2 regions of the Novosphingobium sp. BL-S-33 genome follow, and region 1 is predicted to be linked to the other one. Evidence: predicted binding sites of a transcription regulator. Region 1 holds the regulator's gene; the other holds the start of a gene.
The links. The regulator LexA, encoded in region 1, represses DNA repair genes until DNA is damaged. The targets are predictions, from matches to a motif close to GTTCCNCNCTTGTTCT.
Positions count from the first base shown of each region.

Region 2: a site for LexA is predicted at 4,335-4,350, ahead of uvrA (excinuclease ABC subunit UvrA). Genes of this name have one in related genera too.

Region 1 is NZ_CM166474.1:2,721,596-2,737,047, reverse strand. Features, by position in the region: gene AC1VVM_RS12775 (hypothetical protein) at 1-138, shown strand, start outside; gene AC1VVM_RS12770 (sensor histidine kinase) at 138-1,532, shown strand; gene AC1VVM_RS12765 (hypothetical protein) at 1,618-1,845, opposite strand; gene AC1VVM_RS12760 (citrate synthase) at 1,993-3,276, opposite strand; gene gltX (glutamate--tRNA ligase) at 3,290-4,744, opposite strand; gene AC1VVM_RS12750 (ComEC/Rec2 family competence protein) at 4,726-6,975, shown strand; gene lexA (transcriptional repressor LexA) at 7,108-7,797, opposite strand; gene AC1VVM_RS12740 (molybdopterin molybdotransferase MoeA) at 7,912-9,132, opposite strand; gene moaC (cyclic pyranopterin monophosphate synthase MoaC) at 9,132-9,614, opposite strand; gene AC1VVM_RS12730 (AraC family transcriptional regulator) at 9,834-10,739, shown strand; gene trpC (indole-3-glycerol phosphate synthase TrpC) at 10,752-11,543, opposite strand; gene trpD (anthranilate phosphoribosyltransferase) at 11,563-12,555, opposite strand; gene AC1VVM_RS12715 (anthranilate synthase component II) at 12,561-13,160, opposite strand; gene AC1VVM_RS12710 (phosphodiester glycosidase family protein) at 13,157-13,969, opposite strand; gene AC1VVM_RS12705 (anthranilate synthase component I family protein) at 13,966-15,452, opposite strand, start outside.
Region 2 is NZ_CM166474.1:3,594,590-3,610,041, forward strand. Features, by position in the region: gene AC1VVM_RS16580 (RNA-directed DNA polymerase) at 1-511, opposite strand, end outside; gene AC1VVM_RS16585 (hypothetical protein) at 798-1,175, opposite strand; gene uvrA (excinuclease ABC subunit UvrA) at 1,357-4,323, opposite strand; gene AC1VVM_RS16595 (UrcA family protein) at 4,865-5,266, shown strand; gene AC1VVM_RS16600 (UrcA family protein) at 5,678-6,100, shown strand; gene AC1VVM_RS16605 (hypothetical protein) at 6,338-6,697, shown strand; gene AC1VVM_RS16610 (VOC family protein) at 6,752-7,174, shown strand; gene AC1VVM_RS16615 (DUF4403 family protein) at 7,331-8,812, shown strand; gene AC1VVM_RS16620 (quinone oxidoreductase family protein) at 8,912-9,847, shown strand; gene AC1VVM_RS16625 (IS30 family transposase) at 9,983-10,993, shown strand; gene AC1VVM_RS16630 (dipeptidyl-peptidase 3 family protein) at 11,056-12,759, opposite strand; gene AC1VVM_RS16635 (hypothetical protein) at 12,921-13,796, shown strand; gene AC1VVM_RS16640 (cytochrome P450) at 13,970-15,298, opposite strand.

The DNA of each region.
Region 1 (15,452 bases):
GCCGCAGGGCTTTCGGCCGCCGAAGTCACGCGCCAGATGCTGGTGTTCCATCCCGGCCAGATCCTGCCCGAGGTGTTCGACGAGATCGGCGGGGACATGGCAGCGATCATCCTGGCAACGGGACGTCTGGGGGGCTGATGCTCGCCATCGGCAACATCGTGGCTCGTGCCGAATGTGACGCGCAGGACCGCCTGACGCGCGCTGACGAGCCGCTGGCCGGATTGCAGACGCGGTGCGGCGGCGCGGTTCCTGGTGCGATTGCGGTGCCGGAACTCCTCGATATCGTCCGCAAGGCCCGGAGTTACGGCTTCCGCCTGGCACGCGCAATTACGGCCTTTGATGGCGCCGAACTCGTAACAGCCTGGGTGGAGATCCAGCCGCTCTTCGGCGAGGACGATTCGGACGAGGCCGGATGTTGCGAGATCGTCGTCCGCAACTGGCAGACGACGCAAGTGGCTGTCGAGGACACCGCAGCTTCCGACCGCCGCCGTACGATGATCGACCGGCACCTTGCCGAGTTGACGGCGCGGCTTGACGGCGCGCAGCGGGTGCTTTCGGTTGAGACCGACAGTCCCGAACTCGCAGGCGTTGCCGCAGCCATGGCGGGCGGACTTGGCAAGCCCTGGACCGATTTCGTGCCGCCGGAAAACTTTACGCAGCGTCAGCCGCTGCATTGGCGCCTGCTCGACGGGGCCCGGGTCTGCGTGGTGGGTTCGCAGAGGCCTTGGCGAGTGGCGCTTGTTCCGCAGTTCCAGCCGGGTTTTGATCCGACCGGGTTCGAACTGCTGCTGGTTTCGGATGCGCCTTCGGCACCGTTGCCGACAGTGCATTCGCCGGCCGAGCCGCTCATGCGGCGCAGTCTGGTGGGACAGGATCTCGCGCCGGTGCTGCGGCAGCCGATCGCTCGGATCATCGCCAATGCGGAGACGATCCGCACGCGGCTCGCTGGGCCGTTGCCTGATGCCTACGCTGAATATGCCGGCGAGATCGCGGGGGCGGGCAAGCTCCTGCTCGGCTTGCTTGAGGACCTGGCCGACCTCGAAGTCGTCGAATCCGACAATTTCGACACGATCCCCGACCATATCGATCTTTCCGAAGTTGCCCGGCAGGGCGCGGGAATTCTCAATGTGCGTGCGCAGGAAAAGGGTATCAGGGTCGAGGCGCCGCACTGGACCGAGAGCCTGCCAGCCATCGCTGAATTCCGCCGCGTTCTACAGATCATGCTGAACCTGATCGGCAATGCGGTCCGCTATTCGCCCGAAGGCTCACAAGTCTGGATCAGGCTGGATTCGCTTGATGGGCGGGCTTACGTGACGGTGGCTGACCAGGGGCCGGGCTTGGCGCTTGAGGATCAGGAGCGTGTCTTCGAGAAGTTCGAACGCCTGGGTCGCAGCGGGGATGGTGGTTCTGGGCTTGGTCTTTACATTTCGCGGTGCCTGGCGCGTGCCATGGGCGGCGACCTTACCGTGGAGAGCGCTCCAGGGCAGGGTGCGCGGTTCATTCTTGAACTGCCGGCCGACCGCGATGCCTGACGATTCAGTTCAGGTCGAGCCGAGATGGTTCGATCATTGCATTGATTTAAAATAATAATGCCAGAATAGGCTGCGGCGAAATGGCCTAGAGCCGGTTGTCGCTGCTGCTGCGCCCGTTATTTCGCCACGCCAGCCACAGCAGAATCGCGCCAACACAGACCATGACGGCACCGCGAACGGCCCAACCGCGATCGTCTATCATGAAGCTGTTTGCGGGCCAGAGCACCAGTCCGGTCCCCTGTCCGACCCAAAGCACGCCCAGCGCTACGGCCAGGAAGCCGATGATGCAGGCGAGAATTCTCAAGAACAGCATGGTAATTGCCCCATAATGGCCCAGTGGCTGTGTAGTAACAACTTGCGGCCAATTTGTGGCTTTCGCAACAATATCCTTGATTCGTAGAGCAACAAAAAAAGGCCCCCGCTTTCGCGAGGGCCTTTGATCTTGTCCGATGCGCCGGGATCAGCGCTGATTCATCGGCACGTAATCGCGCTGCGTCGGGCCGGTGTAGAGCTGACGCGGGCGGCCGATCTTCTGGCCTGGATCCGAGATCATTTCGTTCCACTGCGCGACCCAGCCCACGGTGCGGGCAAGGGCGAAGAGCGCCGTGAACATCGTGGTCGGGAAGCCGATGGCCGAGAGGATGATGCCCGAGTAGAAGTCCACGTTCGGGAACAGCTTCTTCTCTACGAAGTACGGATCGTTCAGCGCGATCTCTTCAAGGCGCAGTGCGGTCTCGAAGAGCGGGTCGGTAACCTTGAGCGCGTCGAACACTTCGCGGACGGTCTTCTGCATGACCGTGGCGCGCGGATCGTAGTTCTTGTAGACGCGGTGACCGAAGCCCATCAGGCGGAACGGATCGTTCTTGTCCTTCGCACGCTCGATATAGTGCGGGATCTTGTCCGGCGTACCGATTTCCTTGAGCATGTTGAGCGCGGCTTCGTTCGCGCCGCCATGTGCAGGGCCCCAGAGGCAGGCGATGCCGGCCGCGATGCACGCGAACGGATTGGCGCCCGACGAACCGGCAAGACGCACGGTCGAGGTCGAGGCGTTCTGCTCGTGGTCGGCGTGGAGGATGAAGATACGGTCCATCGCCTTTTCGACGGCGGGGATCACTTCATATTCTTCCGCCGGCACGCCGAAGGTCATGCGCAGGAAGTTGCCGGTGTAGCTCAGCTTGTTGTCCGGGTAGAGGAAAGGCTGGCCAACCGAGTACTTGTATGCCGCAGCGGCGATCGTCGGCATCTTGGCGATCAGGCGGTGCGAGCTGATCTTGCGGTGCTCCGGATCCGAAATGTCGGTCGAGTCGTGGTAGAACGCCGAAAGAGCGCCGACCACGCCGCACATGATCGCCATCGGGTGGGCGTCACGGCGGAAGCCGCGGTAGAACGTCGCCAGCTGCTCGTGGAGCATGGTGTGGCGCGTGATGGTGTTGGTGAACGTGTCGAGTTCGCCGCCATTGGGCAGCTCGCCGTTCAGCAGGAGGTAGCAGACCTCCATGAACGAGGAGTTCTCGGCCAGCTGGCCGATCGGATAACCGCGGTGCAGAAGGACGCCTTCGTCACCGTCGATATAGGTGAGCGCGCTCTCGCAGCTGGCCGTCGACGTGAAGCCGGGGTCGTACGTGAACTTGCCCGTCTGGGCGTAGAGCTTCCGGATATCGATTACATCCGGGCCGACACTGCCCTTGAGCACGGGATAATCGAATTCCGTGCCACCAGCATTCAGTTTGACCTGATCACCCACCAGTTCTTACTCCTTATATTTGCGTTCCGGCCGCCACGTCCGCCTGCGCGCCAATGCGAGCAAGGCTTTCGTCCCGACCGAGCAGAACCAAGACGTCGAAAATGCCCGGAGAGGTCGTTTGACCGGTCAGGGCGGCTCGCAGCGGTTGTGCGAGCTTGCCGAGGCCCAGTCCCAGCTCCTCGGCCATTGCCTTGAGGTTGGCTTCCAACGCCTCGAGGGTCCATTCGGACTCTCCCGAGAGACGTTCATGCATTACGGCAAGGCGCGTACGCGCTTCGTCGGTCAGCAGCGCCTGCGCCTTCTCGCTCATGGCGAGCGGGCGCTTGGCGAATAGGAAGGCCGCGCCTTCGGCAAGTTCGTTGAGGTCCTTTGCGCGGACCTTCAGCACCGGCATGGCCCGCGTCAGCAGGGTCATGTCCGGATTGTCACAGCCTGCTGCCTCAAGGCGCGGCAGGACGAGGCCGGCAAGCCGGGCGTCATCCGCTTCGCGCAGGTAGTGGCCGTTGAGATTTTGCAGCTTGGCAATGTCGAAACGCGAGGGCGACTTGCCGACATCGGCCATGTCGAACCATTCAACAGCCTTTTCGCGGCTGATGAACTCCTCGTCGCCGTGACCCCAGCCGAGCCGCAGCAGATAATTGAACAGCGCTTCGGGCAGGATGCCCATCTCATCGCGATAGGAATCGACGCCCAGCGCGCCGTGGCGCTTGGAAAGCTTGGCGCCATCCGAGCCATGGATCAGCGGCACGTGGCCATAGACCGGCACGTCCCAGCCCATGCCGTGGATGATCACGAGCTGGCGGAAGGCATTGTTGAGATGATCGTCGCCGCGCAGGACGTGCGTGACGCCCATGTCGTTATCGTCGACCACGACTGCCAGCATATAAGTCGGCGTTCCGTCCGAACGCAGGATCACGAAATCGTCGATCTCCTCGTTCTTCACGGTAACTTCGCCCTGGACCAGGTCCTGGATCGTCGTTTCACCCTCGCGCGGCGCCTTGATGCGCACGACATAGGGCTTTTCTGCGGGCCAGGCCGAGGGATCGGCGTCGCGCCATTCGCTGTCGATGCGGAACGGGCGGCGCTCTTCCTGTGCCTTCTGACGGCGTTCGGCGAGTTCCTCGCTCGTCAGGTAGCAGCGATAGGCGTGCCCCTTGGCGATGAGTTCGTCTGCGACTTGTGCGTGCCGATCCGAGCGGGCGAACTGGAACACTGCCGGTTCGTCGCCGCCGAGGCCCAGCCAGTTCAGCCCGTCGAAAATCGCCTCGATCGCCGGTTCGGTTGAGCGGGCGCGGTCGGTGTCCTCGATGCGCAGGAGGTACTTGCCGCCATGGTGGCGGGCATAGAGCCAGTTGAACAGCGCCGTACGAGCGCCGCCGATGTGCAGGAAACCCGTGGGCGAGGGGGCAAAGCGCGTGACGACGGGCTTTCTGTCCGTCTGTCCGCTCGATGCGCTACCGCTTGCCATTGTTATCACCTTCCGTCCTTATGTCGGCCATGGCCAGCCTAGCCGCCACGACCGATGATCCCGTTTTTCCGGCCTCTGCCGGAGGCGCTGCGTTGCAGCATCGCCCATGGATCAGCCAGAGCCACATGTCGAGGTGTTTGGTCGGTGTCGAGTGTTTTCTTTCGAACTGCGGTTTCGACAAGGCGCCGTGGCTTACAGTGGGCTTTGGGGCCGGAATTGCGGGCTGGTTTGGGCTGCCCCGGCCTCTCTATTGGATTGCATTTTGCGCAACTTGTGCGGCTACCGCAACTGCTGCCAGCGTCTGGCGGCACGGTCGGGCCAACTTTCCGCTGGTGCGACGTGCGGTCATGTCGATGGCGCTGGCTTTGCTGTTCGGTTGCCTGGCCGTGTGGGGCCGTTCCGAGCTGGTTGGCGCGGCGCCGATTTCGCGCTCCTTATCGGGTACGTTCATGGCCCGCGTCCTGTCGGTGGAAGAGCGGCCGGCCCAGGAACAGCGCCGGTTTGTGGTGGCAATGCGGGAGCCGGCGACCGGCCGTGCGATAATGGCGCGGGTGACTGTGCCCAATCGATTCGGCGCTCTGCACGCCCATTCGGGATCACAATCGCAAGTCGGGCCGGGCGCGTTGATCCGCTTCCGTGGCAGGCTGGTTCCGCCGGCTTCTCCGCTCATCCCAGGGGGGTACGATTTTGCTCAGGCAGCGTGGTTTGCGGGCCTTTCCGCAACGGGCAGCGTCCTCGCGCCGATTGAGGTCTTGAACGCCGGAACGGGGGGAGACCTTTTGGCTGCCTGGCGGGAAGATCTGAGCGGTCATATCCAATCGAGGCTACCGAGCGGCAGTGCAGGTATCGCCGTGGCATTGGTTACCGGAGACATGGGGAGCATTTCCCAGCAGGATGGGCAGGCCATGCGCGATGCCGGGCTGGCGCATCTGCTTTCGATCAGCGGTCTGCACGTCAGTGCGGTTATCGGCGCCGTCTATTTTCTGGTGCTTCGCCTGCTGGCGCTTTCGCCCGGATTGGCGTTGCGCTGGCGGCTTCCCATTCTGGCGGCAGGCGTGGGCGCACTCGCTGGCATCGCCTACACGTTGTTGACGGGATCGCAGGTGCCGAAGGTACGCTCCTGCGTGGGATCGCTCTTGGTGCTCACTGCACTGGCCATGGGGCGGGAGGCTTTGTCCGTCCGCCTACTGGCAGCCGGCGCCTTTGTTGTCATGCTGTTATGGCCCGAATCTCTTGCCGGGCCGAGCTTCCAGATGAGCTTTGCAGCGGTTCTGGCGCTGATCGTGGTGGCAAATGCCGGTCCGGTGAAGCGCTGGATGGCGCCGCGTGAGGAAAGCATTGTGATGCGCCTTCTGCGCGACATTGTCCTTACGCTGGTGACCGGGATCGCGATCGAAGCCGTACTCATGCCGATCGGCCTCTATCATTTCCATCGGGCGGGCGTGTACGGAGCCATGGCCAACATCGTGGCAATTCCGCTGACGACCTTCATCATCATGCCGCTGGTCGCTGGGGCCCTGTTGCTCGACATCGCCGGACTGGGCGCCCCAGTCTGGTGGCTGGCGAATTGGGCCATTGCACTGCTGCTGGACCTTGCTCACGGAACGGGAGGACTTCCCGGCGCCGTGAGGTTGTTCCCGACGATGGGAACGGGCCATTTCCTGCATTTCGTTGCGGGCGGACTTTGGTTTGCCTTGTGGCGTGGGAGAGTGCGATTTCTGGGGCTCGTTCCCGCAATCGCAGGTGCTCTTGGTCTGGCATTGCTGACGCCGCCGAACATCCTTGTTGCAGGCGACGGCCATTACGTGGGCGTGGTTGTCGACGGCGGAAGAAATCTGGCCCTCTTGCGCGAGAGCAAGAGCGATTATGCCATGGACAACTTCCTGGAAGTGGTCGGTCAGAGGAATGCTCCGCTTTCCCTGCCTCGGCGGCCGGAAGCACACTGCAATGCGGATTTCTGCGCGGTATCACTTGATCGTGGCGGCCGGACGTGGCGCGTACTGATAGCGCGCAGCGATGCCTATGTTCCTGTCCCGGCACTTTTGCGCGCGTGCAGTCAGGTCGATATCGTCATTGCAGATCGCCGCTTGCCAGGAAGTTGTCATCCCCATTGGCTCAGGATCGACCGACCTATGCTCAAGCAGACGGGCGGTCTCACCATCGACCTGTCTGGGCAGACAGTGCAGACCGTTGCCCAAGAGCAAGGCGGTCATGGCTGGTGGCGGCCTTAGAGCGTTTTTGAACAAGGCGGAATCACCTGACGACTCGGAAAACGCGACAAACCAAAAACTTGGAGCGTTTGATCCGATACAGTCGGATCAAACGCTCCAGATCGTCGTAGATGCAGGATTTCGCTGCTCGCTTCAGTGATAGCGGCGCAGAATCCCAGCGAGTTTACCCTGCACCTGAACTTCATCCGCACCGTAAAGTTGGGCTGTATATGCCGCATTGGCCGGGTCGAGCCGCACCTTGGGGCCTTCGCGCCGCAGGTACTTTAGGGTTGCCTCTTCACCACGGATGAGGGCGACGACAATCTCGCCGTCACGCGCGGTATCGGTACGCTTCACGAGGGCCAGATCACCATCGAGAATTCCCGCCTCGATCATCGAGTCGCCCGAAACTTCAAGGGCGTAGTGGTCACCGGAACCAAGCAGGGCCGCCGGAACCGGCAGCATCGACTGACCCTCTATGGCCTCGATCGGCGCCCCGGCAGCGATACGGCCGTGCAGCGGAATCTCGATCACGTCGTTGGCCGGTTCGGGTGCCCGAGGAGCCGGACGCAGTGACGGCGCCGTCTCGCGCGGCGGCGCAGCTGCGGTAGTTGGCTTGCTATTGACGTCTTCGGGCTGGCGAAGAACTTCCAATGCCCGTGCGCGGTTGGGCAGGCGGCGGATAAAGCCGCGCTCTTCCAATGCCGAAATCAGGCGGTGCACGCCCGACTTCGACTTGAGGTCAAGTGCGTCCTTCATCTCTTCGAAGCTAGGCGAGACGCCGCTGTCTTCGAGCCGCACCTGAATGAACCGGAGCAATTCGTGCTGCTTGCGCGTCAACATCTGGCCTGCCTCACCTGCTGGGCCGCCGTCAGCGGCCTTGTTGCCATCGCGAAGAACACTTGCAGGTTCGTTCGCGAACAATGAGGGAACAATTAAGCAACGAATCCGGTAACGTCAAGCAATACCGCCATTCTGGAGCAAGTAGACTCGCACCGGATCGCCTGCCCCGGCAACTGGCGCACGCGCGGGGCGATCGATCAGGACATTGCTGGTGGCCAGCGAAGCCAGCGCGCCACTGTCCTGAACGACTTGCGGGGTGACGTTTTCTCCGTCCCACACGCCCCGCAGGAATTCGCGGCGATCGCCGGTCGCGGGTACGGGGCTTGTTAGCAGGGCGAGCATGGACATCGACGTCGGCCGGCCCGCGCCCAATAGCGCGCGCAGGACCGGCAGCAGGAAGTGATACGCGGTAATATGGCTGGAAACGGGGTTTCCGGGCAGTCCGATAACGAGTTGGCTGCGCCGGCCTTTGGCTTTCCGGGCGACCAGGATCGGCTTTCCCGGTTTGATCGCTACGCGCCAGAAATCGAGTTTGGCGCCCCAGGCTTCGAGCGCCGGGCGCACCAGGTCGTGCTCGCCGACGGAGGCGCCCCCGCTGGTGACGATCACGTCCGAATCCGCCGCCGTCTGGAATGCTTTGACCAGTGCTTCCAGTTGATCCTCGACCGGTCCGATCCTGTCGACTTTCACAGGCAGATTGCGCGCCATGGCGGCGAGCATGGCGCCATTGCTGGCGGGGATCTGATGCGGTTCGCAGCATTCCGGGTCGGAAGCCAGTTCGTCCCCGCTGTCGATCACTGTGAGGTGGGGAATGCGCCGGACAGGAAGGTGTTTGTGGCCGGCTGCCATTGCGAGCGCCGCCTGCGAGGATCCGATCCGAACGCCAAGTGGAAGGATTTCCTTGCCTTCGGGGAAGTCCATGCCGCGACGGCGTATGTGCTTGTGCGCAGGGATGGGTGCCTCGCCGGTTAGCGAGATGCGATGCTGTTCGCGGGACAGATCTTCCTGGAGGATGACCGCCTCGGCGCCCGCGGGCATCAGTGCGCCGGTGGAAATGCGCACGGCCTGACCCGGTGCCACGGTTGCGTCGTAGGGATGACCCGCCGCGCTCTCACCCACCACATGCCACGGGCCGGTGAGGTCTTCGGCGGTGACTGCGTAGCCATCCATCGCCGAGACATCTGCCGCCGGTTGGGTGCGGCGAGCCAGCATGGGTTCGGCAAGGTAGCGGCCCAGCGCACCCTCTATGTCAACGCGCTCGATCGGCAGGGGGTCGACAAGCGACAGCAGCTTGGCCTGTGCGTCTTCGAGCGAGAGCATTGGATGTCCGGCCATCAGGCAGTGCCTTCCAGAGTCCAGTGTCCCGACTTTCCGCCGCGTTTCTCGATGAGCCGGATTTCGCTGATAACCATGCCTTTATCGAGCGCCTTGGCCATGTCGTAAATTGTCAGAAGTGCGATGGAAGCTGCTGTAATAGCTTCCATTTCGACACCAGTTTTGCCGGTGAGGATGGCCGTGGCGGTTGCGCGGATGGCGCTGTCTTCGAAATGGAAATCCACGTTTACCGCATCAAGCATTAGCGGGTGGCACATGGGGATCAGATCGGCGGTCTTCTTGGCGGCCATGATCCCGGCGATGCGGGCTGTGCCAAGAACATCGCCCTTGGGCGCGTTTCCGAGGCGGATCGCTTCGAGGGCGTCCGGCGTCATGGAAATCCGGCCAGATGCCACGGCGAGGCGTTGGGTTTCGTCCTTGGCGCCGACATCGACCATGCGGGCGGTTCCATTCGAATCGATGTGGGTCAGGCTCTTGGTCATGTTCAGCCTTCGGCTTCCGCAAGGTGACTCAGTTTACATGGTCCTGAGAAAGATGCCGCAGCCGCGCCGGATCGCTGGATTCGCGCGGTTTTTCTGGAAGTTCTGCAAAGGTCCATGAAGGACCGATGGCAGATTTTGTGCGAGTAGGACAGGGATTGCGGCGCGATTATCGCAAGATCGATCAGGCAGGTATTTGGGTTTCGTGGCAGGACAGCCTGCATGACACGAAGCTCGAAACAGGATGAACATTCGCGCCGCCGCTATTTTGACCGGATGGCGCGCGTGGTCGAGCGGATCGATGCAGAGCAGGACGCGTCGCCGGACCTAGAAACGATCTCAGGATGGGCCGGATTCTCGCCGTACCATTTCCATCGTCAGTTCCGGGCGCTGAGCGGAATGCCGGTCCAGCGTTTCGTTCAGCTTTCGCGGTTGCATCGGGCGGGTACGAAGCTGGCCTATCAGCCCCGCACGCGGGTTACCGATGCCGCGCTGGATGCCGGTTACGAAGCGCCGGAAGCCTTTGCCCGCGCCTTTCGCGCGTGGATCGGTCAGACGCCTTCGGCTTTTCGCGCTGGGCCGGACTGGTTGGCATGGCAGGCCCTGAGCGACACACTCCAAGTGGCAAGGAACAGGACAATGGTTGAAACCACGGCAATCGACGATGTCGAGATTCGCGAATTTGCGCCGATGCGCGTGGCGGTCATGGAGCATCGCGGCGACATGGCAAAAATCGGCGACACGATCCGGAGATTCATCGACTGGCGGCAATCGGCGGGCTTCGTGCCGCCAGGCAGCCGCACGTTCAATCTCTTCCCGACCGTTCCGCGCACCACACCGATCGAGGATCATCTGGTCATGCTCTGCGCGTCGGTACCGGCATGGTTCGCCGGTGACAGCCCGGCCGGCGTGCGTGTAGATGAGATTCCCGGCGGTCGCTATGCGGTGCTGCCGATCACGGGCCCGGCAATGGACCTGGAGGAATCCGCGCTGTGGCTCTACCGCGAATGGTTGCCCGCCAGTGGCGAGAGCCTGCGCGATTATCCTCTTTTCTGCGAGCGCGTGCGCCTTTACCCGCAGTTTTCCGCGACCGAGGCGCTCACGGAAATGTTTCTGCCGCTGTCCTGACCGGCGCGCTGATCAGGCCCCGGTGAGCAGAGCCCGGGTTGCCGTTTCCACGTTCGCTTCGCGCATCAGGCTTTCACCAACAAGGAAGGTCCGCGCACCGCAACCTGAGAGTCTTTCGAGGTCGGCGTGAGTGTTGATGCCGCTTTCGCTGACCAGAAGCGTGCCCTCGGGCGCCAGTGGCGCAAGGCGTTCGGTGGTGGCGATGTCGGTGACGAAGCGCTTGAGATCGCGGTTGTTCACGCCGATCAGCCGCGACTTCAGGCGAGCGGCGCGCTCCATTTCAGCTTCGTTGTGAACTTCGACGAGGCAGTCCATGCCGCGTTCGTGGGCGGCGGCTTCGAGTTCGGCCATCAGCACGTCGTCAAGAGCGGCGACGATGATGAGAATGGCGTCGGCGCCGATCGAGCGGGCTTCGGCCACCTGCCAGGGATCGACCATGAAGTCCTTGCGGATCACCGGCAGCGTGCAGGCGGCGCGGGCGTCCATAAGGAAGTCCTCATGGCCCTGGAAGTAAGGCGCGTCGGTCAGGACCGAGAGGCAGGCGGCGCCGCCGCGCTCATAGGCGACGGCATGTTCTGCGGGACGAAAATCAGGACGAATCAGCCCTTTGGAAGGCGAAGCTTTCTTGATTTCTGCAATCAGGGCAAAGCCGTTTTGGGCCTTGGCACGCAGCGCCGCTTCAAAGCCGCGCGGGGCGCTCTGGTGCGCGGCGTGGGCATCAAGGTCGGCCATGGTGGCCACGGTCTTGCGCTCGGCAACTTCCTCGCGCTTGGTGTCGCAGATCTCGGTAAGCTTGTCGGACATCGTAAACCTTTCGCGCGGCTCAGCCCTTGAGCGCGGAAATCCAGCAGTTGAGCAGGGCATTGGCGAGGCCCTTGTCGATGGCTTCGGCCGCTTCCTCGACGCCTTCGCGCCAGGTCTCAGCCTCACCGGCGACGATCAGGGCACCGGCCGCATTGAGCAGCACGGCATCGCGATAGGCGCCGTGTTCGCCCATGAGCAGGCGGCGCAGGGCTTCCGCATTGTAGGCCGCGTCGCCGCCACGGATCGCGCCGACGGGTGAGACGGGCAAGCCGACATCCTCGGGCCCGACGCGGCGCATCGAGAGTTCGCCGTGCCGGATCTCGGCCACTTCGTTGCCGCCCGCGAGGCTGAGTTCATCCAGCCCTTCGTCGCCTGAGATGACGAAGGAGTGATCGCTGCCAAGGCTCATCAGTGCTTCGGCGTAGATCGGCACATAGGCCGGGCGGGCGATACCGACGAGCTGGCGGCGCACATTCGCCGGGTTGGCTAGCGGGCCCATCAGGTTGAAGATGGTGCGGCGGCCGATCGCCTTGCGGATCGGCATGATCCTGCCCATCGAGGGATGGTGGCGGGCGGCGAAGAGGAAGCAGATGCCGAGGTCGCCGAGTGTCTCTTCCGCCGTCTCGGCCGCGCGGTCGAGATTGAGACCGAGCGCTTCCAGCGTGTCCGCCGCGCCGGCCTTGGAACTGGCGGCGCGGTTGCCGTGCTTGGCGACCGGCACGCCACAGGCCGCGACGACCAGCGAAACCGCCGTCGAGACGTTGAGCGTGTGGTGACCGTCGCCGCCGGTGCCGCAGACGTCGATGGCGTTTGCAGGGGCATCGATCGGGATCATGCGGGTTCGCATGGCGCGCGCGGCGCCGGCGATCTCGCTCGCCGTCTCTCCGCGCTCGGTCAGAGCGAGGAGGAAGCGGACCACGGCGTCGTCGCCCACGCGGCCATCGAGAATGGCACCGAAGGCCTCTTCGGCTTCGGCTTCCTCGATGGGATGAAGGGGATCGGGCAGGATCATCGTCGTCATGCCGCGGCGAGCCGTGCGGGCATTCGGGCTTCGATGCCGCAGAGGTTCAGGAAATTCGCCAGCATCGCGTGGCCGTGCTGGGTAGCGATGCTTTCCGGGTGGAACTGCACGCCGTGGATCGGCAGCGCCGTATGGCGGAAGCCCATGACGTGGCCGTCATCGGAGCGGGCATTGATCGTCAGCGTCTCGGGAACGTCCTCGACGATCAGCGAGTGATAGCGCGTGGCGGTGAAGGGCGAGGGCAGTCCTGCGAACAGCCCGGTGGCGTCATGCGTCACGGCCGAGGTCTTGCCGTGCATCAGTCCGCCGCGCACGACTTTACCGCCGAAATACTGGCCGATCGACTGATGGCCAAGGCAGACGCCGAGCAGCGGCTTTCCGGCATCGGCGGCTGCGCCCACGAGGTCGAGGCTGATGCCTGCCTCATTCGGGGTGCAGGGGCCGGGCGAGATCAGGAAGCCCCGCGCGCCGCTGGAGATCGCCTGCCCGGCCGAAAGCGCGTCGTTGCGCACGACTTCGACTTCGGCGCCCAGTTCCATCAGGTAGTGGACCAGATTCCAGGTGAAGCTGTCGTAATTGTCGATGACGAGGATCATGATCCAGCCTTTCCAGAATTGGCCCCGATAGCGGCCTTTGCGCTTTTCTCGACAACGATCAAGGGGCCGAGCGGCGGACCGCCGTCGACACGCCCGTGATCAGGGTCCCAAAGCGAGGAGACGCTGCCGTCGAGAAACAGCGCGTTGGGGCAATCCAGCTTGTCGCGAAACAGCCGGGCGAGCTTGCCGAACGAGACCGGCTCATCCGAGATCACGAAATGGGCCCGCCCTTGCCGGTCGACACCAACGGCATTGCGCAGCTTGAGCGATTGGCCGTCTTCATCGATCCGGGGATGAAGCTTGCCGTCGATCACCAGCATTGGACCGGACTGCGTGCCGAAGTCGGGGCGATGGTTCACTTTGCTCGCGAACTGGTCGGTCGTGCGGATCTGCCAGTGTCCGGCGGCATCGCCGAAGAATACGCCGTTGGGCAAGAGGTGGAAATTGCCCCAGCCCTTGTTGGTGTTGAGCGTATGGACGCGCTCGCCCTCGATCGCGGCATAGCCGATCGGCTTGCCGTCCCCGTCGAACATGCCGCCGTTCATCGCGAAGGCGACTGCCGGGCTGCCCGACGGCCGCCCGACCGCAAGCTGCGAGAGGCTGCGATAGGGCGCGCCGTTCTTCGGCCCCAGAACGAGGTGGATCGTATGGCGGCCGGGCGTGGCAGTGCAGTGCGTGAAGCTCGCGCCTTCGAAGCTGGCGCCCTCGCATGGCGGCGGCGGTGGGGCTTCCGCTCGCCGCTGCGGTTGCTGAGCGCCCGAGGAACAGGCAGCGAGGGTTAGCGCAGCCGCAAGAGCGGCGGCCCTCATTGGCCGAAGCCCGGCTCTCCCGCCACGCGGATGGCCTCGCGCGCGGCGGCGAACAGGGCGCCGGACTTGGCCTCGCACTCACGCTGTTCGTAAGCGGGATCGCTGTCGGCAACGATGCCCGCACCGGCCTGGACGTGAAGCACGCCGTCCTTGAGCACGCCGGTGCGCAGGACGATGCACGAGTCGACGGAGCCGTCGGGCGCGAAATAGCCCACGCCGCCAGCATAGGCGCCGCGCGTTTCGGGTTCGAGGCTGGCGATGATCTCACAGGCGCGGACCTTGGGTGCGCCCGAGACGGTGCCTGCCGGGAAGCCCGCGAACACCGCGTCGATGGCGTCGTGCTTGGCCGTGTCGAGCTGGCCGATCACGTTCGAGACGATGTGCATGACGTGGCTGTAGCGCTCGATCGTGTAGCTGTCCGTCACTTCGACGCTGCCGGCGGCGGCGACCCGGCCAACGTCGTTGCGGCCAAGGTCGAGCAGCATGAGATGCTCGGCGCGTTCCTTGGGATCGGCGAGCAGGCTCACTTCGTTGGCCTTGTCCTCGGAGACGGTCTTTCCGCGCGGGCGCGTGCCGGCGATCGGGCGGATCGTCACTTCGCCCTCGCGAACGCGGACGAGGATCTCCGGGCTCGATCCGATCAGCGCGAAGCCTGGCAGGTCGAGGAAGTAGAGGAACGGAGACGGGTTCACGCGCCGGAGCGAGCGGTAAAGCGCGATCGGCGGGAGCGGGAATTCGCAGGTAAAGCGCTGGGCCAGCACGACCTGGAAGATGTCGCCCGCCTCGATGTAGTCCTTGGCGCGCGTGACCATGGCTTCGTAGTCGGCGGCGGCCATCATCGGCGTCCGTACCGGCTCGGGAAGGTCCGTCACGGCGGGCGCCACCGGGACAGGCGCGGAAAGCTTGCGCAGCGCCTCATCGATGCGTTCGGCCGCCATATCCACAAGCGTTTCGGGCTTGCCGTTTTCGGGCCACAGCGGGGCGACGAAGAACAGCTCGTCGCCAAGCCGGTCGAAGATCAGGATCAGCGAGGGGCGGACGAAGAGCATGTCCGGCAGCGCCAGTTCACTCTGCGGTGCACGGGGCAGCTTTTCGACAAGACCGATGGTCTCGTAGCCGAAGTAACCGACCAGGCAGGCGAGAGCCTTGGGCAGCTCGGCCGGAACCTCGAAGCGGCACGATTCCACCAGTGCGCGCAATTCGGCGAGGGCATCGCCCGGGAGCGCCTCGAAGGCGTCCCGGTCATGCTGCCACTTGCGATTGATCGCGCAGGAGTGGCCATCGGCGCGGAACACCAGATCGGGATCGAGGCCAAGCAGGCTGTAGCGCCCGCGCGTCTCGCCGCCTTCCACCGATTCGAGCAGGAAGTCGCCGCGCCCTTCGGCAAAGAGCCTGAGCGCGGCCGCCACGGGCGTTTCGGTATCGGCGACGAGACGGCGCCAGAGCAGCGCGGGCTTACCCTCGCGCAGCCGTGACAATGCCT
Region 2 (15,452 bases), 870 kb from region 1:
TATAAAGCGAGCCGTAACAGTCAGTCACATCCCTATGCAGAATATGTGAAAAATCCAGTGAGTAGGTCAGCGATGCCTGCTCTACCGTCTGCCACCATTTTCTGATTTGCGTAGCTTGATCCTTTTCGTCGCCATCAGACAAGAAAACCGAACTGCAACAGGTGACAGCCCCGCCCTCGAATTCGGCGAACCTTTCTGTTATCGTTTTCCAAGCATCTGGCTCGCAGATCGTATTGACCAAAGATACGTAAATTGCGGGATGCATCAATTCTAATGGCCGCCATGCAAAGCGACCATCTTTGTTGGCAATGAAGTTATAGTTCACACCAGACATTTTTTCTGGCTTACCGTCGGCCAGTTCTTTGTAATCACCTCCCTTGAGCACACTCGATACAGCCTCAAGGATGGGCTCGAAGCTGATATAATTTGGGAAATCAGCGTTGAAGTAGCTACTACCCCTCAGGAAATACTTCATCTCATCAGCGGCAGGAAGATCTACAAGCTTTGTCAAAAACTATCTCATGCAAACATTACAAATCATCGGCGTGTTGCCACATTCGAAATCTTTCGGCTAGTCTTAATGATGTTACTGGCCTGCCAGCTTTTCGTTTGCGGCGAGACAAAGTGCCGTTTGTTACTGATCGGTCATTATGGGGTCGTTGCACGGGCGAGAATGGGTGTGGTCGGCATTCGTTGACTTAAATGCCGTTGCTACCGTGCCCAGCAATGACCGCTTCCGGGAAATCTAAACAATTGCCCTGATGGCCGGATTGGAGTGCAAAGCGGCCAAGCGAGGCCTACATCATCACATAGTGCGGCTTGCTCCACGTAGCGTAGCCCCGCCGCACTTCGGACGGCTTGAGATTGAGCCGCCATGTGCGGCCATTGCTCCGCAGCAGGACGAGGACGCCGGAACGGCGCAGGGTCTTGCCGGGCGCATCGCCGCGCACGTCTTCACAGCGAAGGGATGGCGCGGGCAGCGCGCTGCGCGGGGGTGCGCTCGACGGGACCGTCGGCGCTGTCGTCGAGGAACCACCCGGTCCGACTTCGTCCGCCACGGGGCCAATCGCCGAACGCGGGGCCCAGCTCGCGCCGGCAAGGGGTTGCGGCATGGCTGCAAGCGCCGCCGTCAGGACGGCAAGGGTGACTGCATTGGCTCTGCTGTTCGCGCGCATGTCTCCCTCCAGAAACAGGCGCCAGTTCGAAAGTCTCGCGCCCGGATGGCGCGGTTGACATTACGAATCGACTGAGCGTGCCACTACGCCCCTTGCATGGGCAAGGGGCGTGATGCGGCTCACACTTCCATTTTCGGCGTGAAGGGCCGCGCCGGACTGCCTGCCCGGCGCGCCGGGCCGGTCATTTGGCCAGCAGCGGTTTCAGGTAGTGCCCGGTGAAGGACTTCTTCACCTTGACGATATCCTCCGGCGTACCTTCGGCGATCACCTCGCCGCCGCGCACGCCGCCTTCCGGGCCCATGTCGATGATCCAGTCGGCGGTCTTGATGACATCGAGGTTGTGCTCGATCACCACCACCGAATTGCCTTGCTCGACAAGGCGGTGGAGCACTTCGAGCAGCTTGCGCACGTCCTCGAAGTGGAGGCCGGTGGTTGGCTCGTCCAGCACATAGAGCGTCTGGCCGGTGGAGCGGCGGGCCAGTTCCTTGGCGAGCTTGACGCGCTGCGCCTCGCCGCCGGACAGCGTGGTCGCCTGCTGGCCGACCTTGACGTAGCCGAGGCCCACCTCGTTCAGCATGTGCATCTTGTCACGGATCGGCGGCACGGCCTTGAAGAACTCCTCCGCGTCCTCGATCGTCATGTCGAGCACGTCGGCGATGGAGTGGCCCTTGAACTTCACTTCCAGCGTTTCGCGGTTGTAGCGCTTGCCGTGGCATTCCTCGCACGTGACGTAGACGTCTGGCAGGAAGTGCATCTCGATCTTGATCAGGCCGTCGCCCTGGCACGCCTCGCACCGGCCGCCCTTGACGTTGAAGCTGAAGCGCCCGGCCTTGTAGCCGCGTGCTTCCGATTCCGGGAGGCCCGCGAACCAGTCGCGGATCTGGGTGAAGGCGCCGGTATAGGTGGCGGGGTTGGAGCGCGGGGTGCGGCCGATGGGGGACTGGTCGATCTCGATCACCTTGTCGCAGTTTTCGAGCCCGGTGATCCGGTCATGCGCCCCGGCGACGACGCGCGCGCCGTTGAGCTGGCGCGCGGCGCCGGCCTGCAGGGTGTCGATGGTGAGCGAGCTTTTGCCCGATCCGGAAACGCCGGTGACGCAGCAGAAGGTGCCGAGCGGGAACTTTGCCGTCACGTTCTTCAGGTTGTTGGCGCGGGCGTTCTCGACCACGATCTTCTTGCCGTTGCCCTTGCGGCGCTTGGTCGGCACCTCGATCTTGCGCGTGCCGTTGAGGTAGGCGGCGGTGAGGCTGTTCTTGCTCTTGAGCACTTGCTTCAGCGTGCCTTCGGCCACCACTTCGCCGCCATGGACGCCGGCGCCGGGGCCAAGGTCGACAATATGGTCGGCCGTGCGGATCGCGTCCTCGTCATGTTCGACCACGATCACGGTATTGCCCAGGTCGCGCAGGCGCTTGAGCGTTTCCAGCAGCATGTCGTTGTCGCGCTGGTGGAGGCCGATCGAGGGTTCGTCGAGCACGTAGAGCACGCCCGACAGGCCCGAGCCGATCTGGCTGGCGAGGCGGATACGTTGGCTTTCGCCGCCTGACAGCGTGCCGCTGGTACGGTCGAGGTTGAGGTAATCGAGCCCGACGTTGTTGAGGAAGCCGAGGCGCTCGTTGATTTCCTTGAGGATGGCCTTGGCGATCTGCTGCTGCTGGGCGGTCAGCTTCTCCTCAAGATTGCCGAACCATGCGAAGCCGTCCGCCACCGAAAGGCGCGCGGCGTCGGCAATGTCGCTGCCGGCGATCTTCACCGAAAGCGCTTCGGGCTTGAGACGCTTGCCCTCGCAGGTTTCGCAGGGCTGCGCGGTCTGGAACTTGGACAGTTCCTCGCGCATCCAAGCGCTGTCGGTCTGGATCATGCGGCGGTTGAGGTTGCCGATCACGCCCTCGAACGGCTTGTTGACCGTGTATTCCTTCTTGCCGTCCTTGAACGTCAGCGGCACGGCCTTGCCCGCGGTGCCGTAGAGGATGACGATCTTCACCTCGGGCGAGAGCGCGTCCCACGGCGTGGTGAGGTCGAAACCGAAGTGCTCGGCCAGGCTGGAGAGCACCTGCATGTAATAAGGCGAAGGCGGGTTGGACTTGGCCCAGGGCACCACGGCGCCCTGCTTGAGGCTGAGATGCTCGTTCGGGACCACAAGTTGCGGATCGAACAGCAGCTTCTCCCCCAATCCGTCGCAAGCCGGGCAGGCGCCCTGCGGGGCGTTGAACGAGAACAGGCGCGGCTCGATCTCCTCGATGGTGAAGCCGCTGACCGGGCAGGCGAACTTTTCGGAGAAGACGATGCGGTTCGGCGGCAGGCCGACCTTCTTCATGCCCTTCGGTTGCGCTTGGCCTTCGACAGGCTCAGGCTGAGCGGACTTGGAGCGCCCCCCCTTCCCCGCTCGTGCCGAGCTTGTCGAAGCACCGGAAACCTCCGCCACCGTCGTATCGGCAAGGTCGATATAGGCCAGCCCCTCGGCCAGCTTCAGCGCCTGTTCGAAGCTGTCGGCAAGACGGGTCTGGATGCCGTCCTTGACCGATATGCGGTCCACCACGACTTCGATGTCGTGCTTGTACTTCTTGTCGAGCGCGGGGGCGTCCTCGATGGCGTAGAGTTCGCCGTCGATGCGCACGCGGGTATAGCCCGCCTTCTGCCACTCGGCCAATTCCTTGCGGTATTCGCCCTTGCGGCCGCGCACGACCGGCGCGAGCAGGTAGGCGCGGGTGCCTTCGGGCAGTTCCATCACCCGGTCGACCATGTTGGAGACGGTCTGCGCCTCGATCGGCAGGCCCGTGGCGGGCGAATAGGGAATGCCCACGCGCGCCCAGAGCAGGCGCATGTAGTCCCAGATCTCCGTTACCGTCGCCACCGTGGAGCGCGGGTTGCGGCTGGTGGTCTTCTGCTCGATCGAGATCGCGGGGCTGAGGCCGTCGATATGCTCGACGTCCGGCTTCTGCATCATCTCCAGGAACTGGCGCGCATAGGCGGAGAGGCTCTCCACGTAGCGGCGCTGGCCCTCGGCGTAGATCGTGTCGAACGCGAGGCTGGATTTCCCCGAACCCGACAGGCCGGTGATGACGATCAGCTTCTCACGCGGGAGCTCGATGTCGAAACCCTTGAGGTTGTGCTCACGGGCGCCGCGTACGGTGATGTGGGAGAGACTCATGGGGGAGATATGTTCCAGATTTGTTCACGATACGCAAGGCACGCTGCGCCGCAAAATGGGGGCCGCGAAGCCATGTGGGAACGGCAGGCCCGATTGCAACGTATGCCGCCCCCCGCCCTCCCCTCGGCGCCGCTTCCACCGGTCACGCCGTTCGTCGGCAATCGAATGTCGTCTATCGGTCGTGCAATGTCGTTTGCCGATCCGTTAGTTTGCAGACTTGAAACCGTCATCCCAATCAGTAATAGAGACGCTGCCTGATTACAGTAACGACTCACCCTTTGCTATTATGTCGACCTGCATGACAAAGTAGATCGTCAGGTGAATGAACCGGCCCGGGACGTCGCACAGGCTAACGCACTTATTGCCGATCGAATTCACAGCTTGGATTCACAACGTGAGTTCACGGCGGGGCAGGTGCGCACAACGCGCCTGTAAAACAAGAATTTTCAGATCGCACCAGGGTCGTCGCAGTTCATTTGCATCGTGGGACAGGGAGGTTCCGCGAAAGGCCGACTGCGCCCTTAAAGGAGGAGTACCTGAGATGACCAAGGTTTCCCTGTTCGCTTCCGCCGTCCTGTTCGGTGCCGCGCTCGGCCTGGCCGCGCCGGCCATGGCAGAAGACGTCCTTGTCAAGAATCGCGCCATCGATCCGAACGTTCCGCGCGTCGAAGTGCGCTACAGCGACCTCGATCTAGATAGCCAGGCGGGCCGCGACCGGCTCACCACGCGGCTCGATTCCGCGGTCCGGACGGTCTGCGGAGACGCGGATGTCCGCAATCTTGACGACTTCAGCCACATGCGGGACTGCCGCGATGAGTCCACCGATCGTGCCTATGCGGCACGTGACGAACTCTTCGCCCAGCACATGGCCGCCCGGGCGAGTGGCCAGACCCTTGCTTCGGCCGGCACCCCGCAAACCATGGCGGTCTTTGCCCGGCGCTGAGCCCTTGCGTCCGCCGGTCCTGCCCTTTCCGGATCGGCGGGACGCATCATTGAGTTAGCAGACTGAAATTTTCGGCAAGCGCCCTGTTGTATAGGCAATACTGTCCGAGCAATAGGATTACGCCAGCTTGCAGTTACTTTGTACGTTGCGGAATTAATTTTCCGTCACTGTATTTAATGTTTCACAATCGAGAAATAGAGGAGGCCGTCCGCGCATTGCGGGATGGTCTCGGGGGAATCGATGCCGCATCGTGCGCCGCAATTCGCGGTCACCCAGGTCGGCCCATCCCTCCCAAACACCGTTCAAAAGACCGCCACCAAAGCGGCCGACAATAACGAAGCAACGCCATGAGGGTCGCTCGCAATCCACCACCGTGCCGGGATTCCCCCGGACCGACCGGAGCATACGAGCATGACGCATTTTAACAGCCGCAAAACCTCGCAATTCGTTTCCACCCGTACTTTGTGGTCCGGTGTCGCGCTGCTTTGCACCGCGCTGCCGATCGCATCGCCGGCTCTCGCGCAAACCGTTGCCGCCACCATGACGGATGGCGACAGGCCCACCGAATTGGTGCGGTATGCCGACCTTGACCTCACTTCCCCGCAAGGACGCGCGCGGTTGGATGCGCGCATCAATTCGGCAATCGATCATGTCTGCGGCCACGCCGACATCGGCGATCTTGAAGGGCGCGCCCAGATCCATGATTGCCGCAGCGAAAGCGCGCAGCGGGCCTATACGGCGCGCGACACCATGCTCGCCGCTCGCGATCGCGGCGACCATGTGGCCGCCCTTGCCATCTCCAAGGGTCCGGCCACCGGACGTTCCGATCACTGACCGCATCGGAACGCCCTGAATGCGCCGCCCCCGCTCCCCCATGCGGGGGCGGCGCTTTCCATTTCATGACCCGTGGTTCCTGGCTCCGGCTCGGGGCCGGTTCCCCGAGAAATCCTCTTTCTGTCGCAGGCGCCGCACAGTCCGTCCCCGCGCGTCACCATTCGTCGCATAGGCTTTGCGCCGGCCCGTTCGCGTGGTCACAGATGCGCGCAAACACCTTCAGGGACGGAGAATTACATGAGGGGGTCGCCCATCCTTCTGGCGCTTGCTGCACCGGTTTTCGCATTCGGCATCGCCAGTGCCGCGCATGCCGACGATCCACGCGATCCGACCATGACGCCCGAGGCCATTGCCCGCGATCGCGCCGTGATCCGCAAGCTAAATCAGGACCAGCTGGCCTATGTGCGCAAACGTGATGCGCAGTATGCCGAAGGCTGGAAGGCCTATCGGCAGTCGCCGGATGCCCGGCGCAGCAGCGCCAGCGACGACGGCGCCCGCGATTACGCCGAAGCCCGCCGCCAGTACGAGGCCGACCTTGCGAGATGGCGCCGCGATGTCGCCGCCTGCCGCGCCGGCGACTATTCACGCTGCCGCTGACTTCTGACCGGCCCCTCTTGGCGAACCGCATGAGCGGCGCGTAAGATCCGGCCCATGGCACTGCGCCCTTTCCACCTCGCCTTCCCCGTCCATGATCTCGACGCCGCACGTGCGTTCTGGGGTGGGCTGATGGGCTGTCGGGAGGGGCGCAGCAGCGACGCCTGGGTCGATTTCGACTTCCACGGCCATCAGATCGTCGCCCACCTCGTACCGGACATGGCGCGCGGGGATCGCGCTTCGAACCCGGTAGACGGTCACGGCGTGCCGGTACCGCATTTCGGCATCGTGCTGTCCATGGAAGACTGGGAAGCGCTGGCCCTGCGCCTGCGCGAAGCCGGTGTCGCTTTCGGAATCGAGCCCTATATCCGCTTCGCCGGTCAGGCGGGCGAGCAGGCAACCATGTTCTTCCGCGACCCTTCGGGCAATGCCATCGAGATGAAGGCCTTCGCGCAGCTGGACCAGCTTTTCGCGACCTGAATGTCCGTTTGAGCAACGCCCGCTCGGGCATGTTCGCCGGGGCACCGGCCAATTCCCTGCCGGAATTTCCGGTTTTTCAGACTTTCGCATGACTGGAACCACAGCGGCACCTCGCGTATTTACGCGGGATGGAAATGCGGCCGGATCCGAGGTGAGATGAAGGCAAAGCGCGTTTCCGCCGCTCTCGGCCTGCTGGTGCTGGCGCTCGCGCCTGCCGGGTGTCACCGAAAGGCGTCCGGCGAAGGTCCGCCGCCCCGCGCCAATGACGCCATCGTCATCGAACCGCAGGCGTCCTTGCTGACAGTCCCCGTCGAGGCAGACATTTCCCCGCTCGGCCCCGCGCTGGAGCGGGAAATTCCGCGCACGCTCTGGTCGATCGACCAGACCGGGCTGGACTGCCTGCCCTCGAAGCGGGTCAAAGTGGCCTTCGTCAAGATCAAGACCCCGAAGATCAAGTGCGACATCGTCGGCGATGCACGGCGCGGGGCCTTGCGCTTCTCCGGGACCGGCAACGAGGTTGTCTTCACCATTCCCATCGTCGCACAAGTGCAGGCGCGCGACATCGGCGGCGTGCTCAAGCACGAGACCGCGAGCGCCCGCGCTGAGGCCCGCGCGCGCGTCCGTCTCGACCTGACGCCCGACTGGCACCTGCGCGGCAAGGTCGAGATCTCCTATCACTGGATCGACAGCCCGCACCTCGACTTCCTCGGCAAGCGCATCGACCTGTCCAAGCCTGCCGACCAAAAGCTCGCCCCGATCGTGGCCGGGCTGGAAAAGCAGCTGAGCGCGGAACTGGCCAAGATCAACGTCCGGCCGAAGATCGAGCAGGCCTGGGCAGCGGCCTTCACATCGGTGGAACTCAACAAGCGCAATCCGCCCGTGTGGATGCGGATCACGCCGCAGGAGCTGCAATACGGCGGCTATACCGTGAACGGGCACCGCCTGCAGTTGCGGCTCGGTCTCAAGGCGCTGACCGAGACCTTCGTCGGCGAGCGGCGGGACGATCCGCAGCCCACAGCGCTGCCACCGATGCGCCCCCTCGCCAGCGAGGCGGGCCGGATCGCCTTCTTCATCCCGGTGATCGCCGATTATCGCGAGCTGGAGCCGGTGCTGATGAAGGCTCTGGTCAAGCGCCAGCAGCGGCCGTTCACCGTGCCCGGCGGCGGTGCCGTGCGCGCCGAGTTCCGCAAGGCGACGATCTACGGCACCACCGGCGGGCGGATCGCGGTGGGCATCGAACTCTCGGTCGAGGGGACGAGGGGCTATCTGGGCAAATCGAGCGGCACCGTCTGGCTGACCGCCCTGCCCGCGAATGCTCCCGATTCCCGCAAGGTGGCGTTCACCGCGCTGCACGTAAGCGGGGGGATCGACATGGTCGGCAGCGATCTGTTGCTGAGCTTCGCCAATGGGCCCGAACTCTCCGCCACGCTGGCGGATGCGCTGGGCCAGAACTTCGAGAACGACTTCCAGAAACTGCTCGGCAAGATCGACCGTGCCATTGCCGAAAAGCGCGCGGGCAAGCTGCTGATCCGCGCCGAAGTTCAGGACGTGCACACCGGCACGATCCGGGCGGCCGGTCAGGGCCTCTACCTGCCCGTACGCGGCAGCGGCGTGGCAACGGTCAAGGTCGACGAATGAGCGCAGGGCCCGCTCGCTTCCAGCCCCATCGCGTGGACATCACAATTTGTATACTATATTCTGTAATTCCATCCAGCCAGACATGATGCGGAGGGCAAGGTGAACGCGGTTTTCCAGCACGGCGGCAACGGCAGGATCGACCTGCGTTATGCCCCGGCGACAAAGCCCGCGATCGGCCACGATACCGTGCTGATCGAGGTGGAGCTGGCCTCGCTGGAATGCGTGGACACGCATGACCCCGCCACCCTGCCGGCGCCGGTGCCCACGCGGATCCCGGGATGTCAGGCTGTCGGCACCGTGATCGCGGCCGGGCCTGCGGTCACGCGCTTCGCCGCGGGGGACCGGGTTGTCGGCCACCATCCCGGCGGCGCCTTCGCGGAACTCTTCGCCGTGCCGGAGGCGACCGTCTGGCACTTGCCCGAAGGGATCGACCCGGCGTTCGCGGCGGCCGTGCCCCATGCTTTCGCCTCGGCCCATGCCACGCTTTTCGCGCGCGGCGGCCTCAGGCAGGGCGAGACGCTGCTCATCAACGGCGTCACCAGCGCCATCGGGCTCATCCTGTTGCAGACGGCAGCGCAGGCGGGCGCGCGGGTGACGGGCATCGCCGCCGACACCTCTCGCCAGGATACCCTGACCGGTTACGGGCTCTCCCACCTGATCGACAGGTGCGGCAATGACGTGCTGGCCGCCTGCCTGGAGGCGAGCGACGGGCGCGGCTTCGATTTCGTCGTCGATACCGGCTTGGGCGCGGACTATGACATACTGTCGCGCCTGACGGTCTCGGGCGGGCGCTACGCCAGCTTCCGCCGCGATAACCAGTACCGGGACCCGAGGTTCGCGCACTTCGCCATCGGCCTTTTCGCGCCAATGGACGATCCGGCGGTCCATGCACTCGTCGAGCGCGAGTTGCACCGCGTCGCGCGCGGCGAAGTCGAAATCCCGGTCGAACACGAATTCGCGCTCTGCGAGGCGGGCGAGGCCTGGGCCTTCACCCGCCGGGGCGGCGTCTACGGCCGCGTGGTCCTGCGGCCTTAGGTATAGTCGCGGAATTGAGAACCGTCGCGCCCGCGAAGGCGGGGGCCCCGCTTCTTTGCAACCTCTCGTTCAGCCGCAAGAAGCGGGATCCGCCAAGTTCACAAACGAAGTGCAACACCAGGTTATGGTGTTGTCATGGGAAGAGCTTACGAACAGCTTGATCTGGAAGAGCGGTGTACGATTGCCCGTCTTCATGAAGACGGGCAATCGCTGCGCCAGATCGCGGCAGCTCGGCATCGCTCGGCATCGACGATCTTTCGGGAGCTGAAGCGCAACAGCGGCAGCACGGTGGGCTATCGGCCCGGCTATGCGCAAGAGCAGGCGCGCGCCCGGCGCTGGTCGGGCATGCGCCTCGAACGCGATCAGGCCTTGCGCGAGGGCGTGCTGGGCCGCCTCGCGGCCGGCTGGTCACCCGAGCAGATCGCCGGCCGCATGGCCCGCGAGGCCGGCGTGCGTATCATCAGTCACGAGAGCATCTATCGCTTCATCCATGCCCAGATCAGGCGGACGAACGATCGATCATGGCGCCATTATCTGCCCCGCGCCAAGGCCCGCCGCGGATGGCGCCGCAAGCCCGGCGGATCCTCGGTCCGCTTCATCGCCAAGCGCCAACCCATCGCCATGCGCCCGGACGAGGCCGCGGATCGGTCCCGGCCCGGCCACTGGGAGGCCGACTTCATGCTCTTCGCCCGATACGGCCAGGCCATCCTCGTCGCCCATGAACGCTCCTCGCGCTACACCCTGATCTGCCATCCGCCCGACCGAAAGGCCCGGCGCACCGCCGACCTGCTCGCCGCCATGCTGCGGCCCTGGCCCGCCGCCTTGCGCCAAACCCTGACCCTCGACAACGGCACCGAGTTTGCACAGCACCACAGGTTGCACCGTCTCGGCATCGATACGTTCTTCTGCGACCCCCATGCCCCATGGCAAAAGGGCGGCGTCGAAAACGCCATCGGCCGCCTCAGACGCGACCTGCCGCGCAAGACCAACATCGAGGATCTCTCGCCTGCCCACTTTGAGGACATCATCCAACGCTACAACAATACACCGCGAAAATGCCTCGACTTCAAAACACCCGCCGAGGCATGCTCTCTTCAACCGTTGCACTTCGAATGTGAATCCACAGCCCCGCCTTCGCGGGGATGACGGGTTTGGGGTTAGCAGCGTGCTTTTTAGCAACCTGAGCCAAGGCTCGGCCGATGGAACCGTCAGACGCTATCCGGATAGATCGGACGAATATCCACCGGCAGCGTACCCATTGCCTTGATCACGCCTTCCGCCTCCGGATCGAGCTTCGCCCAGCGGTCCATGAACGCGATGGTCCCGGCATAGTCGCCCCTGGCCTGCAACATCAGCATGTCGTGGAGCAGGTCGCGCAGGCCCGCTTCCATCTTCGCATCGTCCACCGTGAAGCGCCCGGTCGCCGGGTCGAAGACGAAGGCGCCCTTCGCACGCAGATAGCCGTATTGCAGCGCCGCGCCCTTGCCATGCGCCTCCACCGCGCCGAACCGCACCGCGCGGAACACGCCCACCGCGTAAGTCGCGAACAATTGCGGCTTCTCCGCCACCGGCAATTCGCCCTTCTGCATCATCAGCAGCAGGTCCCACACCCCCGCGACATCGGCCTTGGCCTCTTCGATGGCGGAGTTCTGCTCCTTCAGCGCCTTGTCCACGGTGGTCTTCTCGCCATTGACGACGATCGTGCCCGGCCCGAGACTGTGCGAGAGTTCGTGGAACAGCGTCTCGAACTGCATGTACCGACGATCCACCAGCGCCGCTTGCTCAGGCACCAGCACCAGCGCGCCCATCGGTTTCAAGATCAGGTCGAACTTGGCGCCCAGCACGTTGGAGAGGATCACCTTCTTGGCGCCCTTGGCCTCCCGCACCCGCTCGTCATTGGGCAGGTTGAAAGCGATGGTCTGCGGGCCCGGCACATTGTCGCCGCCACCGCGCACCTGCTCGGCCACGGCGATGGGGCTGGCGAAACCGCGCTGGAAGTTCTTGTACTCGTCGGGGATCGGCAGGTTCGCTTCCATATCGCGCAGGAAGGCCTTGTACTTGGCGAGCTTGGCCGATTCCTCGGGATCCTTCAGCGTCACGAAAGCCTCGAACGAGGCCTTCGCGCCCATCAGGCGATCGGTATAGACTTCATAAGGCCCGATAGCCGGTTCGATCGGCGTGCCCTCGATGTCCATCCACGCCAATTCGCTCTCGAAGTAGTCGTCGGTGCGCAGCGCCTTGGCCCGCAGGCTCAGAAACTTCTTCAGGCTCGCATTGCTGGTGCGCGCCGCCGCCTCGTCGAGCAGCTTGGCGGCAGGCTCCAGCCATTCCTTGTAGGCCTGCGAATAGGGCACCGCGACCAGCTTGCTCCCATCGCGCCGCACCACCGTATAGGGGCTGGTGAGCGCCGCCTTCTGGTCCGGATGGGCGGCGAGATAGGCCTCGAATTCCTGCTGCGTCAGGTCTTCGGGATAGAAACCGGCGCCTTCGGGCATCGGCTTGTCACCCCAGAACGGGTGGAGATCGGCCAGTTCGTCCCACGGGCCGAAGTTGCGGTGGAACATCTCCACCAGCAGATCGCGGTTGGCGCTCCGGTCTGCCGCAATCGCGCGGCCCACTTGCGGGTTCTCTGCATAGCGCTGGCGCATGTAGATCTCGCTGAACAGGTCGGCGACCTTCATCAGCTTGTTGACGACATCGCGCTCTTCAGGTGTCAGGAACTTGGTATCGACCTGCATGTGCACGGTCGCCAGCTTCGCCTTTTGCGCGGCAAGATCGTAGACCGGCGCGGCCGTCTGCGCCATGGCGGGCGGGGCCTGCAAGACACTGGCGGCAAGCAGCAATGGAGCGAGCGCGAAGCGGGTGGTGGGCATGATGGGGCCGAACTTGGGGACGAACTTAGGCGCGAACATGGGGGGAGCCTTTCGGGTCTGTTCTCGGCGCGGACCCTAGACCCAAGCGATCCATGAGAAAAGCCGCGAGCGCCGCCGAAACCGTTCAGCCGAACCAAGACCCGCGCCTCATTCTTTGCTAGCATATCAACAACAAGCATCAGAGAATGCCCGGAGAAGAGATGCCGCCATCGACCCTGAAGCGCCGATTTTTCACGGCTTCAGCTTGCCTGTTCCTGATGGCCAGCGGCTTTTCCGGGCTGGCCGAGGCGCCCGAAACCATCGGCGATCCAATCGTGGTGACGGCCCGCAAGATGCGGATCACGAATATCGAATACACCGTGCGCGGCCCCTATCTCAGAGGCTGCGTGCCGCACCCCTCCGTGGGATCGCCCGCCGCCGATCGCGTCCTTTGCTCCATGTTGCAGCAGTGCCTGCTCGAAGGGTACTCCGGAGAAATCCGCGCCAAAGCCTGTCTGAACGACCGTATCAACCGGTTCGCGGCGCAGGACGTTCCGATCGGAGCCGCCGAAGCCTCGTTCGAGACGGACATCGCGGAGAACCTCGGCACTCCGCAGGACAACGCGGCGCCTGCTCCCGAAACCTCCAACGAGATCACCGTTGCCGGATCGCGCCACCCCATTCCGGCGGGGCTGTGGCGCTTCGTCGAATACAGCACCCATACCACCAGCCTGGACCGTGTCTCGCCCCCATCGGTCCACCAGTGGCAGGTCTGCATGTCCGACGATGACCTTCACGCTTTCGCGAATGCCCTGCAAACGCCCGAAACCTCCGTGAACAACGCCATGCCGCCGGCCTGTCGCAGTTGGAAGATCAAGGTCAAAGGCAAGGACATTTCCGGCTCGTTGAGCTGCTTCCTGCAGGGCGGCGCGATCAAGCAGGGCAAACTCACCGGGCGTATCGACGCGAACCGTATCGAGATCACCAAGAACGTGCACTTTGACGCGAAATCGCCGAATGGCCGCGAGCTGCCGTTCTTCTCCACGCTTCAGTCCGAGCTGAGCGCCCAGCGGATTGGCGAGTGCACGAAGCGGTAGGACGGCGGCAATCGTTCGCAGCACCTCCCACTCCCAAAGAACCCGTCATCCCCGCGAAGGCGGGGATCCCGCTTCTGTCGTGCGGGGCGAGAGGTTGCCAGGAAGCGGGGCCCCCGCCTTCGCGGGGGCGACGGTTGTAAGACTGGCGGCCCCTCAGTTCTTCAGATCCGCTCCTAAAGCGGATCGAACTCCAGATGCAGGCTCGCCAGCGCGCGCAGGACATAGGTCGGTTCGTAATCGAAGTGCCACTCGCCTTCCCGTCCGTGATGCGCCTGCGATAGCCGGATATTGCCCATCCGCGCGAGCAGGCGCTCGATGCTGGTGACCACCTCGCGCCGGGCGAGCGGGGCACCGATGCAGGTGTGGGCACCGCGACCGAAAGCAAGATGTTCCTTGAGCTTTGGCCGGTCCATGTCGAACCTGCCGGGATCGGGGAAGCGCGCCGGATCGCGGTTGGCGGCCATGTGCGACATCAAGACCGCCGTGCCCGCCTTGATCTCCACGCCGCCCAGCGTGGTGGTCTTCTGGCACATGCGTCCGCCGCTCTTCACCGAGCCGTCGAAGCGCAAGACTTCCTCGACAAAATTGGCAATCCGCGCCGGATCGTCGCGCAGGCCCTGCTGGATGTCGGGGCGCGTGGCGATAACCTTGAAGGCGTTGGCGAGCAGGCGGTTGGTGGTGTCCTGCCCGGCGCCGAACAGGAACGCGGCAAGGCTGGTGAGGTCCACCAGAGTCGGCTTGCGGCCATCGGGATAGCGCGCCTGCGCCAGTTCGGCGAGGATGTCCTGCTGTGCCAGAACCCCGCGCAGCGGGCGCATCAGCGGATGAAGCGCGAAGCGGCGCTGGGCGATGAGCTTGAACAGGTCCTTGCCCACGCCAACCAGCGGGTTCTTCAGCATGTCCTCTTCGCTGGCGTCCATCGGCACCGGGATCGCGCCTTCGAGCAGCCCGCGGAATTTCGCGCGCGTCTTCTCGGACAGGCCGAGCAGGTCGGAGATCACCAGCGCACCATATGGCCCGCCGTACTGGCGCACGAGATCGACTTTGCCGTCATGGCGGAACTCGTCGATCAGCCCTTCGGCCGTGGCGAGCAGCTTGGGCTGAAGCTCCTTGAGGCGGCTCGGCGTGAACAGCCGCGCGAGGATCGAGCGCAAGTCGGCATGGCGATTGCCGCTCTCGGTGACGACCTGATCGGCGAACGGGATCTGCTTGCGATGCGCTTCGAGCATCGCGGTGATGTCGTCGCCCTCGGGCGTGAAGGGCAGTTCGGCCAGTGGGCCGGTCACGCCGTTGATCGACGAGAAGTGCTCGGTGTCCAGCATGACCTGCACGGTCTCGTCATAGCCCGTCACCGCTACGGCATTGCGGTACGGCAGGCGCACCACCGGGCCCTGCGCGCGCAAGTGGTCGAAATAGGCGTGCGGATCGTCCACCAGCCACACGTCGGTGTACCAGTCTGCGGTGTCGTACGACGCGGCTTGCTTCGGCGCTGGATTAAGCACTGGGCGACTTCTCCCGATCTCTCACATTTATGATCTTATGTGTATCACATCCACACCGATGGTCAAAGCTTCTCCGCTGTGATATCGCCCCGGCATGGCCATGACTGCCGCCCTCACCGCTTCCCGTACGTGCCGCCAAGGCGCACGCGGCGGG